Regions from separate parts of the Shinella sp. OV683 genome, predicted to be linked through region 1. Evidence: predicted binding sites of a transcription regulator. Region 1 holds the regulator's gene; each other region holds the start of a gene.
The links. Region 1 encodes PhoB, which activates phosphate uptake and scavenging genes when phosphate is short. Its sites were predicted from a motif close to TGTCATNNANCTGTCAT; they were not measured.
Positions count from the first base shown of each region.

Region 2: a site for PhoB is predicted at 2,536-2,552, ahead of ACXHRN_RS19415 (PhoX family protein). Genes of this name have one in related genera too.
Region 3: a site for PhoB is predicted at 2,070-2,086, ahead of ACXHRN_RS06600 (BtaA family protein). Genes of this name have one in related genera too.
Region 4: a site for PhoB is predicted at 2,807-2,823, ahead of phnC (phosphonate ABC transporter ATP-binding protein). Genes of this name have one in related genera too.

Region 1 covers NZ_CM173543.1:4,610,313-4,614,075, reverse strand. The annotation lists gene pstA (phosphate ABC transporter permease PstA) at 1-149, shown strand, start outside; gene pstB (phosphate ABC transporter ATP-binding protein PstB) at 168-980, shown strand; gene phoU (phosphate signaling complex protein PhoU) at 1,020-1,736, shown strand; gene phoB (phosphate regulon transcriptional regulator PhoB) at 1,849-2,532, shown strand; gene ACXHRN_RS22225 (hypothetical protein) at 2,545-3,763, opposite strand, start outside.
Region 2 covers NZ_CM173543.1:4,000,245-4,004,007, forward strand. The annotation lists gene ACXHRN_RS19410 (DUF2339 domain-containing protein) at 1-2,444, opposite strand, end outside; gene ACXHRN_RS19415 (PhoX family protein) at 2,603-3,763, shown strand, end outside.
Region 3 covers NZ_CM173543.1:1,379,741-1,383,503, reverse strand. The annotation lists gene ACXHRN_RS06610 (serine hydrolase domain-containing protein) at 1-271, opposite strand, end outside; gene ACXHRN_RS06605 (putative bifunctional diguanylate cyclase/phosphodiesterase) at 377-1,966, opposite strand; gene ACXHRN_RS06600 (BtaA family protein) at 2,133-3,377, shown strand; gene ACXHRN_RS06595 (class I SAM-dependent methyltransferase) at 3,377-3,763, shown strand, end outside.
Region 4 covers NZ_CM173543.1:2,510,555-2,514,317, forward strand. The annotation lists gene ACXHRN_RS12015 (alpha-D-ribose 1-methylphosphonate 5-phosphate C-P-lyase PhnJ) at 1-216, shown strand, start outside; gene phnK (phosphonate C-P lyase system protein PhnK) at 216-992, shown strand; gene phnL (phosphonate C-P lyase system protein PhnL) at 1,022-1,729, shown strand; gene ACXHRN_RS12030 (DapH/DapD/GlmU-related protein) at 1,726-2,376, shown strand; gene phnC (phosphonate ABC transporter ATP-binding protein) at 2,901-3,737, shown strand.

The DNA.
Region 1 (3,763 bases):
TGCCGGTGCAGATCTACATGTGGGCGAACGAGGCGGAACGTGCCTTCGTGGAACGCACTTCGGGAGCGATCATCATCCTGCTCGTGTTCCTGATCATCATGAACCTTGGCGCCATCATGCTGCGCCGGCGTTTCGAACGCCGCTGGTAAGGAGATATTGAAATGAATATGCTGACAGATGTCGAAGTCGAAAAGACGGTAGCAAGAAACATGAGCAACCAACCTGAAATGAAAATGGTGGGCAAGGATGTCTCCGTCTACTACGGCGAGAAACGAGCCCTGTTCGACGTCAACCTGAATGTTCGCAAGAACACAGTCACGGCGCTGATCGGCCCGTCGGGTTGCGGCAAGTCGACCTTCCTGCGCAGCCTCAACCGCATGAACGATACGATCGAAGGCTGCCGCGTCACCGGCAAGATCACGCTCGACGATGGCGACATCTACGATCCGACACTCGATGTCGTCGAACTCCGCGCCCGAGTCGGCATGGTGTTCCAGAAGCCCAATCCGTTCCCGAAGTCGATCTATGAGAACGTCTCCTACGGCCCGCGCATCCATGGCCTTGCCAAGAACAAGGCACAGCTCGACCAGATCGTCGAATCCAGCCTGCAGCGCGCCGGCCTGTGGAACGAGGTCAAGGACCGCCTGCTGGAAGCTGGTACCGGCCTCTCCGGCGGCCAGCAGCAGCGCCTGTGCATCGCGCGCGCCGTTGCCGTCAGCCCGGAAGTCATCCTCATGGACGAGCCATGCTCGGCGCTCGACCCGATCGCCACTGCCAAGGTCGAGGAACTGATCCACGAACTGCGCGAGAACTTCACCATCGTCATCGTCACCCACTCGATGCAGCAGGCCGCCCGCGTTTCCCAGCGCACCGCCATGTTCCACCTCGGCTATCTCGTCGAGGAAAACGACACCGACAAGATTTTCACCAATCCGGATGACCAGCGCACCCAGGATTATATCATGGGCCGCTTCGGCTGATCATTTTTCGCCTGCATCAGCAGGCATGGGGTTCTCGTCATGGTAACATCACATATCTATTCCGTCTTTGACGACGAGTTGAAGCATCTTGCCCGCCGTATCGCAGAAATGGGCGGCATGGCCGAACAGATGGTATCCGACTCGATCCGCGCACTGGTCACGTCAGACGCTGCCCTTGCACAGCGGGTGATCTCGCAGGACGTGGTCGTCGACCAGACCGAGCGCGACATCGGCGACAATGCGATCCTGATGATCGCCAAGCGCCAGCCGGTTGCCTCGGATCTGCGCGAAATCATCGGCTCGATCCGTATCGCCTCCGACCTCGAACGCGTCGGCGATCTCGGCAAGTCCAATGCCAAGCGCGTCATCGCCGTCCAGAGCTCGGGCATCCCGCGCCCGCTGGCACGCGGCATCGAACATCTCTCCGAACTGGCCCTGTCCCAGCTCAAGGACGTGCTCGACGTCTATTCGACGCGCTCGGCCGAGAAGGCGGAAGCCATCCGCCTACGCGACGAGGAAATCGACGCCATCTACACCTCGCTGTTCCGCGAGATGCTGACCTACATGATGGAAGATCCGCGCAACATCACGCCCTGCACGCATCTGCTGTTCTGCGCCAAGAACATCGAGCGCATCGGTGACCACGCCACCAACATCGCCGAGACCATCTACTACATGACGACCGGCGAGCAGCCGGCCGGCGAGCGCCCCAAGGATGACAATACGGCATCCGTCATTCAGCAGCCCGCCGAGTAAAAGATAAGCCATCCGCGCCCGATTGGCGGGCGCGGATCCGAGATCTGCCCGAGCCCACCGCCAAGCGGTATGATAGCGGGGCAGATGACGACTGCGAACGGAGCAAGCCCTTATGCAGCCAAGAATCATGGTTGTCGAAGATGAAGAAGCGTTGGGCACTCTGCTCAGCTACAATCTCGAAGCCGAAGGCTACGACGTCGAAGTGATCCCCAGGGGTGACGAAGCCGATATCCGCCTCCAGGAACGCGTTCCCGATCTTCTGCTGCTCGACTGGATGCTGCCGGGCGTCTCGGGCATCGAACTGTGCCGTCGCCTGAGGATGCGTCCCGAGACCGAGCGCCTGCCGGTGATCATGCTGACGGCGCGCGGCGAGGAAAGCGAGCGCGTGCGCGGGCTTTCCACCGGCGCCGATGATTATGTCGTCAAGCCGTTCTCGACGCCGGAGCTCATGGCCCGCGTCAAGGCGATGCTGCGACGTGTGCGCCCGAACGCCATCTCTTCGTTGCTCAAATGCGGTGACGTCGAGCTCGACCGCGAGACCTACCGCGTCCATCGCCGATCGCGCGAAATCCGCCTGGGACCGACAGAGTTCAAGCTGTTGGAATTCTTCATGGCGTCGCCGGGTCGGGTATTCTCGCGCTCGCAGCTTCTCGATGGCGTGTGGGGCCACGACATCTATGTCGATGAGCGCACCGTCGACGTCCATGTCGGCCGCCTGCGCAAGGCACTCAACCTCTCCAACATGCCCGATGTGATCCGCACCGTTCGCGGCGCGGGCTATGCGATGGAAGTCTGAGCGCCGGAGCGCTTACGACCCCGGCAGCACTCTGATCCCATAGAGGCGGATGGCGCGGCCTTCGCCTGTCAGGTCGCTGTTGATGACGATGTAGCCCGGATCGGTTGGGCCGAGCTTGCCGTCGAAGGCAATCGGGATCAGCTCATCGACCCGTTCGTTGGTGATGGTGAAGCGATGCCGGCCGCAATCGCCGAGCGTCGTGAACTCGCACTGGATATAGATCTGCGCCGGCTTGTCGCCATCGGCACGCAAGGTAATGGCCAGCGTCGACTTCTTGCCGGCGAGATCCTGCAGGATGCCGGCCGGCACTTCGATCCGCACTTCGCCATCCTTGTCCGGCGAATTGGAAGCGATGGTGACAGCTGCGCCATCGCTGTCCGTCACGTTGCCGATGACAGCATCGCCGCTGGCGGTAATCTGCGCCTTGCCATTCGGCTTGAAGACATCGACCCAGTCGCCGGAGAAACCGCGCAACGGGTCGAGCCTGGTACTCTTCTCGTTGGGATCGAAATTCTCGCTTTGTAATTCCTTCGGGATCAGGTCGAAATCCGAATTGCCCTTTAGGGCGGCATCGAGCATTCCCGTCGTGTAGACCCACCAGACGCCGGCCGCGACCACGCCGATGAGCACGGAATAGACGAATAGCGAGGCAAGCCACGAGCCTTTTCGGCGGCGCCTGGTGCGCCTCTCCGGTGTGACTGTGCGGCCCTCGGGCGTCGACGGCTCGGCCCAGGCGGGATCCTCCTCTTCACGGATCACCTGACCCTGCTTGCGTGCTGCTTTACGAGCCTGCTTCCTGTTCTTGCCCTGGCGCTCGTCGCGGATGGCGGAAAGCCCCGACAGCGAGCCGTCTTCTTCCTCCGCATAGTTGTCGCTGGCAATGGACCGTTCTCCTGTGACAACTGGCGGCGGCGCAACATGCTCGATCACCGGATTCCGCCGGAAGACCTCCGCCTGCCGCATCGGCTCGGGCTCGTTGAGCGTCGGTTCCGGCTCGATCGTGTCTTCCCGTTCCATCGGTTCGGCGGGCGTATCTTCAACGATGGTTTTTTCCAGCCGCGCCGCACTACGCAGTTGCTCTAGTTCTTCGTCCTCGATCGCGCGAATGGTGATTTCCAGCCGCTGGCGCTGCCGCTCGACTGTCTCGGGGTCCTCGATCTCCTGCTTGCGGAGCCCGGCGTCCAGTGCGTTGCGCGCCGATTGATAGATACGCGAGCGGATTTCCGGATTG
Region 2 (3,763 bases), 610 kb from region 1:
AACAGCAGGCTCGCCCCCGTCAAAGCCAGCGCGATGACATAATGCATCGGACGACGGCCCCGCGCGAACCACGCTGTGAGACCATAGGCGAGGCCGGGCAGAAGATAGGCGAGGAACAGCAGGTTGAAGAACGGGATCTTGCCGGTCAGCTCGCCAGTAAAGTACGGATTGAGGCCGACATAGTGCGCGGAGATCACAGACAGCATCGAGATATAGCCGACCGCCATCGAGCCGGTGCGGAAGACGATGCTGGGCCGCCTGAGGTCGATGGCCATCAGCGTGGCCGACGCGCCAACGGTCAGCAGCGTGTAGATCGCCTGCTCGGCAAGCGTCGGCACGGCGTCGTTCAGCGTGCCGCCATTCATGGCGTGGCGGACGAGAATGCCGATGGTCAGCAGGCTGAACAGGCTGGCAAGCGCTTCCATGACGCTGCGGATGCGGCCGTCCTTGCTGTCGCGCAGCATCCATGCGGAGATGATCAGCAACAGTGACGGGATGCCGTAGCCGGCCAGCAACGCATTGAAGACCGGCGTCTTGCCGAGATGATCGACGCCGACGATGGTGGGCTGCCAGGCGATGCGGCCTGCAACGAAGATCGCCGCTGCCGCCATCGCCCAGGGCAGGATCGGCCAATTGCGGACACGCTGCGCCAGCAGATAGACGAAGCCAAGCACGGCTGCGCCAATCGTGGTCACCATATCGTTGGTCATGACAATCAGCGCATAGACGAATGCAGCCCAGGATGCGGCAACGAACAGATCGCGGGTGAAGACGTAGCGGTCCTCGAATTCCGATCCGCGGAAGGCGATTTGCGCGGCGCCGAGATAGAAGATGCCGAGGACGATGGCAAACAGACCATGCTTGAGGTCGAAGCTGTAGTTGCCGAAGAACACGAAGCTTATGGTCGCCAGCAGCAAGGGCGTCACGGTCGCGATGGCCGTCCAGATTTTTGCATGCGGTGACTGCTCGCCATGTTTGAGAACATTGACCGCTATGCCGAGCGCGGCGAAAAACAGGCCGAGCCCCAGCGCGATCCACGACACGCAGGTCGGATCGATATAGGCCGGCAGGCCGTTGGCATCCGGTGCATTGAACCCCATCGATGCCGTGCCGAAAATGACGATGCGAATGCCACCAATCGCCGCGAGCGCCGAGCCGATGGCCGGATAGGTGGCATAGCTGCGCGAAGCGCCGAACAGCGCGAGCGCGACGATGAGAGCTATGAACCCCGCAAAGATGTAGCCGGTGCTGAACAGATCCGGTGCCAGGAAGACGACGGCAACGACCATCGCCCCGAGCGCTGCGGTCAACGTATTGGCGATATGGCGCGGCAGCAACACCTGCTCCCATGGGCCCGGCACGCGCGCAGGCTTGGCTGCAGGCACCTGCCCGTCGATCGGGTCGACATCGGGTTCGGCGGAAACGAACACCCAGCGCCCGGGCCAGATGAAGGCAAGGCCGGCGATCATGATCAGCATCGCCAGTGCGACCGGGGCGACCTCGAACGGCTTGGAACCAACGGTATAAAGGAATGCCCAGGCGGACAGGCCGACATTGGCGATGGCCGGCGTGACGCGCCAATGGCGAATTTTGGCGGCAAACGTGCTGGCGATCCAGGCGACGGACAGGAACCCGAACAGCGGCCAAGGGCTCGGCGCTGCGGAAGTGACAAGAAGCGGCGTGACGAAGGAGGCGACCAGGCCGAGACCCGCAAGCCCCTGCCCGTGCAGCAGTGACAGCGCCAGCGTGGCGAGCGAAATCAGGCTGAGCAGAAGGAAGGCCGCAGCAGGGCCGATGAACTCATAGACGCCATGCGCGACGAACACCGCGCCCATCAGCGTTAGTGTACCGGCGGCGGTCAGGATGCCCGGGATCATCGCATTGGCGAATGTCTTGACGGTGGTCGTGTCGGTGCGGCGACGCACCCACTCGCCCACGCCCATCAGCACGACGCCGAAGAGTGCGGCAAGGGTCAGGCGAACCTGAGGGCTCAGAAGACCCTGATCGATGGAATACTTGACTGCAAAGATACCGGCGAAAGCCAGTGCGAGCCCGCCGACCCAGACGCTCCAGCGGGCGGCGAGCTTCGACTCGAAGGATTCCTTGGGTTTGGCCGGTGCAGCGACGGCGGCAGCGATCGGCTGTGGCTCTTCGCCGGGCGTCTCTAGCGCTTCCTGTGCATCGACAGCGTCGGTGATCTGTTCGGCAGGGATCTCAGCAGCGAGTGCGGCCCCGGCTTCGGGGCTCGTCACTGCATCGGCAATCTCTTCCACCGTCTCGGCGGCGGGTTCGCGTGCAGGCGCAGTGCCGACAAGTCCCTCCAACCGCTTCAATTCAAGCTTGATCGTGGCGAGCTCGGTATCGAGCCGGGCCCGGGCGCCGCGTGCACTCGATATGGCTGCGATGGCAAGGACGATGGAAATCAGGGCAATGAGTTCGAACATGACGGCGGGCGCACTTTCCGGAAATGCGCAATGCGCGCATTATCAATTTTCAAGCGGGAGACGTTTGACGGATGGTATTTATTTAGCCACCCGTCACACAGGTGTCACCCGGCAACGCATAGAAGGTTTTGGTAAACTTCCCCCACAGGAGCGATATCATGGACCATCTCGCCAATGACCACAATCTCGACTTTTCCCAGACCCCGCAAGACCTGCGCGAAGCCAAGGAAGATTACGGCTCGAACTGTTCCACCAACCCGACCATGGGCGACATCATCAACCGTCGCTTCTCGCGTCGCGGCTTTATCGGCGGTTCGCTGGCCGTCGCCGCAATCGCCACGACCGTTAGCCCGCTGGCGCTGATTGCCGCAGACCAGGCCCGCGCAGCGACCAAGCCTGCTTTCGACTTCGAGGAAATCGAAGTCGGTATCGATGAAAAGCACCATGTCGCGCCCGGCTATGACGCCGATGTGCTGCTGCGCTGGGGCGACAAGTTGTTTGCCGACAGCCCGGAATTCGACCCGCTGAAGCAGAGCGCCGCCGACCAGGAAAAGCTGTTCGGCTACAATAACGACTATGTCGGCTTCATTCCGCTCGAGGGCAATCCCGACCACGGCCTGCTGGTCGTCAATCATGAATATACCAATGCCGAACTGATGTTCCCCGCCTGGGCAACGATCGGCAAGCATACTGTCGACGGCAAGGAAGAAGACGCCGTCATCATGGGTGAGCATACAAAGGACCTCGTGGATATCGAGATGGCCGCGCATGGCGGCACCATCGTCGAAATCAAGAAGGTCGACGGCAAATGGCAACCGGTGCTGGACGGCAAGTTCAATCGCCGCATCACCTCAAAGACCGAGATCAGCATTGCCGGTCCGGCCGCCGGCCATGACCGCATGAAGACCAAGGCCGATCCCACCGGCACCGCCGTGCTCGGCACGATCAACAATTGCGCCGGCGGCGTCACCGCCTGGGGCACTTGGCTGATGTCGGAAGAGAACATCAACAACTACTTCGCCGGCGAACTCAAGGAAGGCCATCCGGAATATGCCGCCTACAAGCGGCTCGGCATTCCCGGCAACGAATACAAATGGAGCCAGTTCTACGATCGCTTCGACATCGAGAAGGAGCCCAACGAAGCCAACCGCTTCGGCTGGGTGATGGAAGTCGATCCATTCGATCCGACATCCAAGCCGGTCAAGCACACAGCACTCGGTCGCTTCAAGCATGAAGGCTGCGAGTCGATCGTCAATAAGGACGGCCGCGTTGTCGTCTATTGCGGTGACGACGAACGCTTCGACTATGTCTACAAGTTC
Region 3 (3,763 bases), 2.3 Mb from region 1:
GGATACCGTAGAGGCTGGCGGCATAGCCATCATCGCCGACCTTTTCGAGCTCGATATGCTTTAGCAGCGGATGTCCCGGCGCCTGAACATCGTCAGCCAGCACGGCCGCGGCATCACGATGGGCGAGGAAGGCATTGGAGCAGGCGATCTTGGCGGAGTAGGCAGCACCGACGCGGATCAGTTCCGGGGGGAAGAAATAGAGCCAGCCTGTAGCTCCAACAATGACCACGACAACCACAATGGCAAGCCACTTGGCGATTTTGCCAACCATACGCAATGCGCTACTCCTTCTTCCCGAGAAACGAGGCTTCCCGAGAAATCAGGAGCCACGATCCGGAGGAAGCGAAAGGTCTAGGTCTTCCCCGGAAATCCTGGCTCAGGCACTGAAGCGAATCTCGGGCATTGCCTCGCCCATTCCATTGGCCGCGACCAGCAATTGCTGGATCGCACCGGCAGGCACGGGCTGCGATATGAGATACCCTTGAACCGCCGCCGCGCCCAAGGAAAGCGCCATATGCATCTGGCGTTCGTTTTCCACACCTTCCACGGTGGTCGGCATGTTGTAGGCCCGGCCGAGCTTGACGATAATGTCGATGAGGTCGCCTTCGCGGCCGCCGTCGAGCATCGCATGCGTAAACGAGCGGTCGATCTTGAGGCGGTCGATCGGAAACTGGCGCAGCAAGTTGATCGAGGACAGGCCGATGCCAAAATCATCCAGCGCAATGCGCACGCCAAGATCCCTGAGGCCGGCAAGTCCTGCACCAATGGTGCCGATATCGGCAGCCAGCGTCGACTCGGTGATCTCGATCGTCAGGCGTGACGCCAATAGCCCCGATGAGGCGAGACAGTCGCCGATATGGGCGGCAAAACCGGGATCGCGGAGCTCCTCGGCACTGGCATTGATGGCAAGCCCGATATGCTCCGGCCAGGATGTTGCATCCATGATCGCCTGGGCCACGACCCAGCGGCCCACGGCGGCGATATGGCCGGCACGCGCCGCCATCGGCAGGAAATGTTCGGGAAAGATTACGCCGCGCTCGGCATGCCGCCAGCGCACCAGCGCTTCGAAGGACTGAATGTCGTTGTCGATGGCGCCGACAATCGGCTGGTATTCCAGGAAGAAATCGCCGTTTTCGAGCGCCAGCGCGATTTCGTGCTCGAATGCCATCTGTGCCTGCATGAAGCGACCGAGGCCCTCCGTGTGAAAAGCGTGTGACGAGCCCGGTATGTCCTTGGCGATATAGAGCGCGAGATCGGCGCGCTTCAATACATCAATCATCGAATGATCTCCGGCCTCGACATGAGCAATGCCGATCGAGACGCCCGTGAGTGCCCTGCCCGCCTTCAACATAAAAGCCTCGCCGGCCTTTGCCTCGATCACCTTGCACAGGCGCTCGACGTCGCGTTCGTCAGGTCGACCGCTGAGGGTGACGACGAACTCGTCACCCCCAAGTCGGAAGAGACGCACGAGGGGGCCGAGCGTCTGCTTCAGTCGGTCGGTGAACAGTCGAAGCAGTTCATCGCCGGCATCGTGGCCAAGCGTGTCGTTGACATGCTTGAATTTGTCGAGGTCGAGCAGCAGCAATGCAGGGCGAAAATCGTCCTGCGGCCGCATCTCGATAAAGCGGTCTATTTCCTTCTCCAGCGCCAGCCGGTTGGGCAGGCCCGTCAGCCGGTCATGAAGCGACAGGTTGACAAGATGACGCTCGGCCCGTTCGCGCGCCTTGAGCTTGGTGCCGAGCGACGCAATCGTCTGGCCGTACTGATACGACAGAGTTCCGGTCAGCAGCGGCACCGCGAACAGCAACACGTGCGCTGGATCACCCAGCCGCACAAAAATATCAAAATTTCCTCCGGACTGGAGGAACTCCGTGGAATAACTGATGAAGGGCAGCAACGCCCCGATTGCCGAGCCAACGAACGCATGTCGTTGGGGAATACCCGGCAGCAACGCTCGTAACATCATGTTAACCGCTCCTGCAATGAGTCCGGACGCTAGCGGCCAATCCTTAAGTTTTCCTTAGGAAGAGCGGCTCAGGGAGGCGCCAAAATGCGATATACACAAGTCCTGTCATCAAACTTTCGCCGTACTGCAATATTTCCCGCTCCAGCTAGTCACAAGGAGCGAACCAATGACGCAGATGGCGCGGCCTCGCCGCTTCGGTTTGGATGAAAAGCTGAAGGGCGCACTCCTGCAGCACAAGGCACTGAGTTTCGACGGCATGTCGGAACGGCTGTTCGGTTTGTTGTTCTCCGGCCTTGTCTATCCGCAGATCTGGGAAGACCCCGAAGTCGACATCCGCGCCATGGAGCTTCAGCCACATCACCGCGTCGCCACCATCGCCTCGGGCGGCTGCAACATGCTGACCTATCTGGCGCACGGGCTGAAATCGATCGACGTTGCCGATCTCAATGCCAGCCATATCGCCCTCAACCGCCTGAAGCTCGCAGCCTTTGCCCACCTGCCCTCGCATCCCGACATCATGCGCTTCTTCGGCATGGCCAACGAACCCGCCAATTCCAAGGCTTACGACCGTTTCATCGCATCCCATCTCGATCCGGTCAGCCGTCGCTACTGGGAAGGCCGCCGCCTCAATGGCAAGCGCCGCATCGAGGTGTTCAACGGCAATTTCTACCGCACCGGGTTGCTCGGCCGCTTCATCGGCGCCAGCCACATCGCTGCCCGCCTCTATGGCATCGACCTCGGCGAATTGATGCAAGCCCGGACAGTCGAAGAACAGCGCGACTTCTTCGATCGCAAGATCGCGCCGATCTTCGACCGCAAGGCCGTCCGCTGGATCACCGCCCGCAAGAGTTCGCTTTTCGGCCTCGGCATTCCGCCACGCCAGTTCGATGAACTTGCCAGCCTCGCCAATGAGAAGACACTCGCCAAGGTGCTGCGCGAACGGGTCGAGAAGCTCGCCTGCGACTTCCCGCTCAGCGAAAACTACTTCGCCTGGCAGGCCTTCGCGCGCCGCTATCCTGCCCCTGGCGAGGGCAAATTGCCGCCTTATCTCGCACTTGCGAACTACGCCCCGATTCGAGACAATCTCGGCAAGGTGACGATGCATCACGCCAATTTCGGCGCGGTCCTCGGCGCCAAGACAGACGGCTCGATGGATCGCTTCATCCTGCTCGATGCACAGGACTGGATGACCGACGAACAGGTCAACGAAGTCTGGGCTGAAATGACCCGCACCGCGGCTGAAGGTGCACGCATCATCTTCCGCACGGCGGCCGAAAAGAGCATCGTCGCTGGGCGCTTGCGTCCGGAGATCGACCGCCAGTGGCGCTATCTCTCGGAGCAATCGGTCAATCTCGGCAAGGCCGACCGCTCGGCGATCTACGGCGGATTCCACATCTACGAGAAAATCTGATGAGCGAAGCATCGACCCACGGCCTATCGGGCCACTCGCATCTGATGGATCAGGTGTATCGCCGCCAGCGACACATCTATGATCTCACCAGAAAATATTACCTGCTCGGCCGCGACCGGCTGATCCTGCAACTCGACATGAAGCCGGGCCAAAGCCTGATGGAAATCGGCTGCGGCACGGGTCGCAATCTGGCGGTGGCGAGCCGGCTCTACCCCGGCATCAACCTCTATGGCCTGGACATCTCCTCGGAGATGCTGGCCACCGCGCGCAAGTCCCTGGCTGGCGAAGGCAATTATGACGCCGTGCTGAAACTCGGCGATGCGGCACGCTTCACATCGGCCGATTTCCACGTGGCTGGTTTCGACCGAATCATGATCTCCTACGCG
Region 4 (3,763 bases), 2.1 Mb from region 1:
GATGTCGTCAGCCTCGATTTCGACGACCACCCTTTCAAGATCCAGGAATTTTCAAAACCCTGCGCGCTGTGTGGCGCCCGCAACGTCTATCTCGACGAGGTGGTGCTCGACGACCGCGGCGGCAGGATGTTCGTCTGCTCGGACACCGACTATTGCGAGGACCGGCGCGAAGCCGGTCACGTGGGCGAACTCGGCGAAGCGACGGAGGCCGCGTGATGGACGATATGCCACTTCTCAAGATCCAGGGCTTGTCCAAGTTCTACGGAAGCCGCATCGGCTGCATGAACGTTTCCTTCGATCTCTGGCCCGGCGAGGTGCTTGCCATCGTTGGCGAATCTGGTTCCGGCAAGACGACGCTTCTGAATTGCCTTTCCACACGTCTGACTGCGGATTCGGGCATGATCCAATACCGGATGCGCGACAGCGGCTACTCCGACATTTCGCGGATGAGCGAAGCCGAGCGCCGCGTGCTGATGCGCACCGAATGGGGTTTCGTGCATCAGAATCCGGCCGATGGCCTGCGCATGTCCGTCTCGGCCGGCGCCAATGTCGGCGAGCGACTGATGGCGGTCGGCGCCCGGCACTACGGCAACATCCGCGCCGAGGCCGTGGACTGGCTGGGCCGCGTCGAGATCGATGAAGACCGCATCGACGACCAGCCGCGCGCTTTTTCCGGCGGCATGCGCCAGCGTCTGCAGATCGCCCGCAACTTGGTGACCTCCCCTCGCCTCGTCTTCATGGACGAGCCGACCGGCGGCCTCGATGTGTCGGTTCAGGCACGCCTGCTCGACCTATTGCGTGGCCTCGTCCAGGACCTGTCGCTGTCGGTGATCATCGTCACCCATGATCTCGCCGTCGCGCGACTGATCTCGCACCGGATGATGGTGATGAAGAACGGCCATGTCATCGAACAGGGCCTGACCGACCGGGTGCTCGACGATCCACGCGAGCCCTACACGCAGCTCCTCGTCTCCTCGATTCTGCAGGCATGAACATGACACATCAAACCGGAGACGCTGATATGCACCCTCCTCTCGTCGTGAGCGGTCTTGCCAAGACCTTCACCATGCACCTGCGCGGCGGGCTGACGCTGCCCGTCGTCCACAATGCTTCGCTGTTCGTCAATGCAGGTGAATGTGTCGTGCTCGGCGGTCCCTCGGGCGTCGGCAAGAGCTCCATCCTCAAGATGATCTACGGCAATTACGGCGTCAATCGCGGCGAGATCCAGATCTTCCATCGCGGCGGCACCGTCGATCTGGCGCAAGCCGATCCGCGGCAGGTGCTGGAAATCCGGCGCGAGACGCTCGGCTATGTCAGCCAGTTCCTGCGCACAGTCCCGCGCGTCGGCGCACTCGACATCGTCGCCGAGCCGCTGGCAGCGCGTGGCGTGCCGCTCGCCGGCGCACGCGACGTTGCCGCCGCCATGCTCGCCCGCCTCAACCTACCACAAGCGTTGTGGCAATTGCCGCCCGCGACCTTTTCCGGCGGCGAGCAGCAGCGTGTCAACATCGCCCGTGGTTTCATCACCGATCATTCGGTGCTGCTGCTGGACGAGCCTACCGCCTCGCTCGATGCGCAGAACCGCGCCGTCGTGGTGGAAATGATCGCCGAGAAGAAGGCCAAGGGCACGGCATTGCTCGGGATTTTCCACGACGAAGACGTCCGCAACCTCGTCGCCGACAGGATCGTCGACGTCTCCTCCTTTTCCGCACGAAAGGCCGCAGCATGAGCAACTTAGCCGAAATCTCGAGCCTGACCACCAGGCTTGGCGAAGAGCCGTTGGTTCACCCAACCGCAGTTATCACCCAGTCGACGCTCGGCCGTTTCACCGAGATCACTGAACACTGCAAGATCACCGAAACCGCGATCGACGATTATTCCTATGTGATGGAATATGGCATGATCTGGTGCGCGAAGATCGGCAAGTTCGCCAATATCGCCGCCAATGTCCGCATCAACGCCACCAATCATCCGCTGACACGGCCGACCTTGCACCACTTTACCTATCGCTCCGGCGACTATTGGCCGGATGCCGGGACCGACACCGACTTCTTCGCGCAACGCCGTGCCAATTATGTGTCGATCGGCCATGACACCTGGATCGGCCATGGCTCCACCATCCTGCCGGGCGTCAAGATCGGCAACGGCGCTGTTGTCGGTGCGGGCGCCGTCGTCTCCAAGGACGTCGAGCCCTACATGATCGTCGGTGGCGTGCCGGCGAAAAACATCCGGCCGCGCTTTTCCGAGAAAATTGCCGAGCGCTACGAAAAGCTCGCCTGGTGGGATTGGGATCACGCGAGGATCGGCGCCGCGCTCGACGATTTCCGCGATCTCGGCGCGGAGGAATTTCTAGAGAAGTACGAAGGCGGGCAGTAACCGGATCGCCGATTGGCAACGGCTATTGCCCGTCGGAAACCTTAGGCTTCGACACTGTGTGGTCGGCAATTTTCATGCTCTTCTTTGCATCTCGGTAGAAGGAATAACAGAGTGCAATAATACTCAGCGCAAGAAGTGGGGCGGCGATAATCACAAAAACGGCAATAGACTGCCGGCTGCCGTTTTCAATTAAACTCCATATCCTGCACGAGGCATAGATCATGAAAATCGGGAACAAAGTCAGCGCAACCCTGTCAGATCGAGGCCAAGTCCTCCAGATCACACTTAATACACGATGGAAATTCATAGTGGCAGACGCCTCTTGCAGCAACCAGCAAGATCATAACGCGTTTGCGATCGATGGCGATATAGGATCCGCGCTTCGTTGGTAAACAAAGCTTGAAATTGCACCACTTCCGACGCTGTGGATTGTCATCCAACTGTCACTCAACTGACACCGCAGCGTCAAGCAAGACAGCTAATCCGGTCACAAAGCATAAAACAAGAAAATAGGGATTGGCGGAATGTTCGAATTCAGAAATGTCACGCGACAATTCGGCAAGAAAATTGCTGTCGACAATGTCACGCTCGACATTCCTGCCGGCCAGATGGTCGGCATCATCGGACGTTCCGGCGCCGGTAAGTCCACTTTCCTCCGCATGATCAACCGCCTGGCCGACCCGACATCCGGCACGATTCGTTTCGGCGACCGTGACGTATCGCGCCTCGGCGGTTCCGAGCTGCGCCGATGGCATCGCGATTGCGCGATGATCTTCCAGCAGTTCAATCTCGTACCGCGCCTCGACGTGTTGACCAACGTGCTGCTCGGCCGCCTCAACCATCGTTCGACAGTCTCCAGCATCCTCAACATGTTCACCCGCGAAGAACGGATCATGGCGATTGCCGCGCTTGAGCGCCTCGGCATCGAGCAGAGTGCGTTGCAGCCCGCCGGCACGCTTTCGGGCGGCCAGCAGCAGCGCGTCGCCATTGCCCGCGCCCTGATGCAGGAGCCGAAGGTGTTGCTCGCCGACGAGCCGATCGCCTCGCTTGATCCGCTCAATGCCAAGATCGTCATGGACGCACTGAAAAGCATCAACGAGAATGACGGCATCACCGTCATCACCAACCTGCACACGCTTGATACGGCGCGTGCCTATTGCCAGCGCATCATCGGCATGGCTGCCGGCCGCGTGGTGTTCGACGGCGGTCCCAAGGACCTCAATATTGAGGCCGTCCAGAAGATCTACGGCGCCGATGGCGCCACCCTTGATGAATCCATTACTTCAACCAGCATCAATACCCCGGTCGCAGCGATGGCTGCATCCGCCGAAATCAAGCCGCTGGTGCTGCACGGCGTCTGAGCGCCGATTCCGAAATCGCCCGCCCG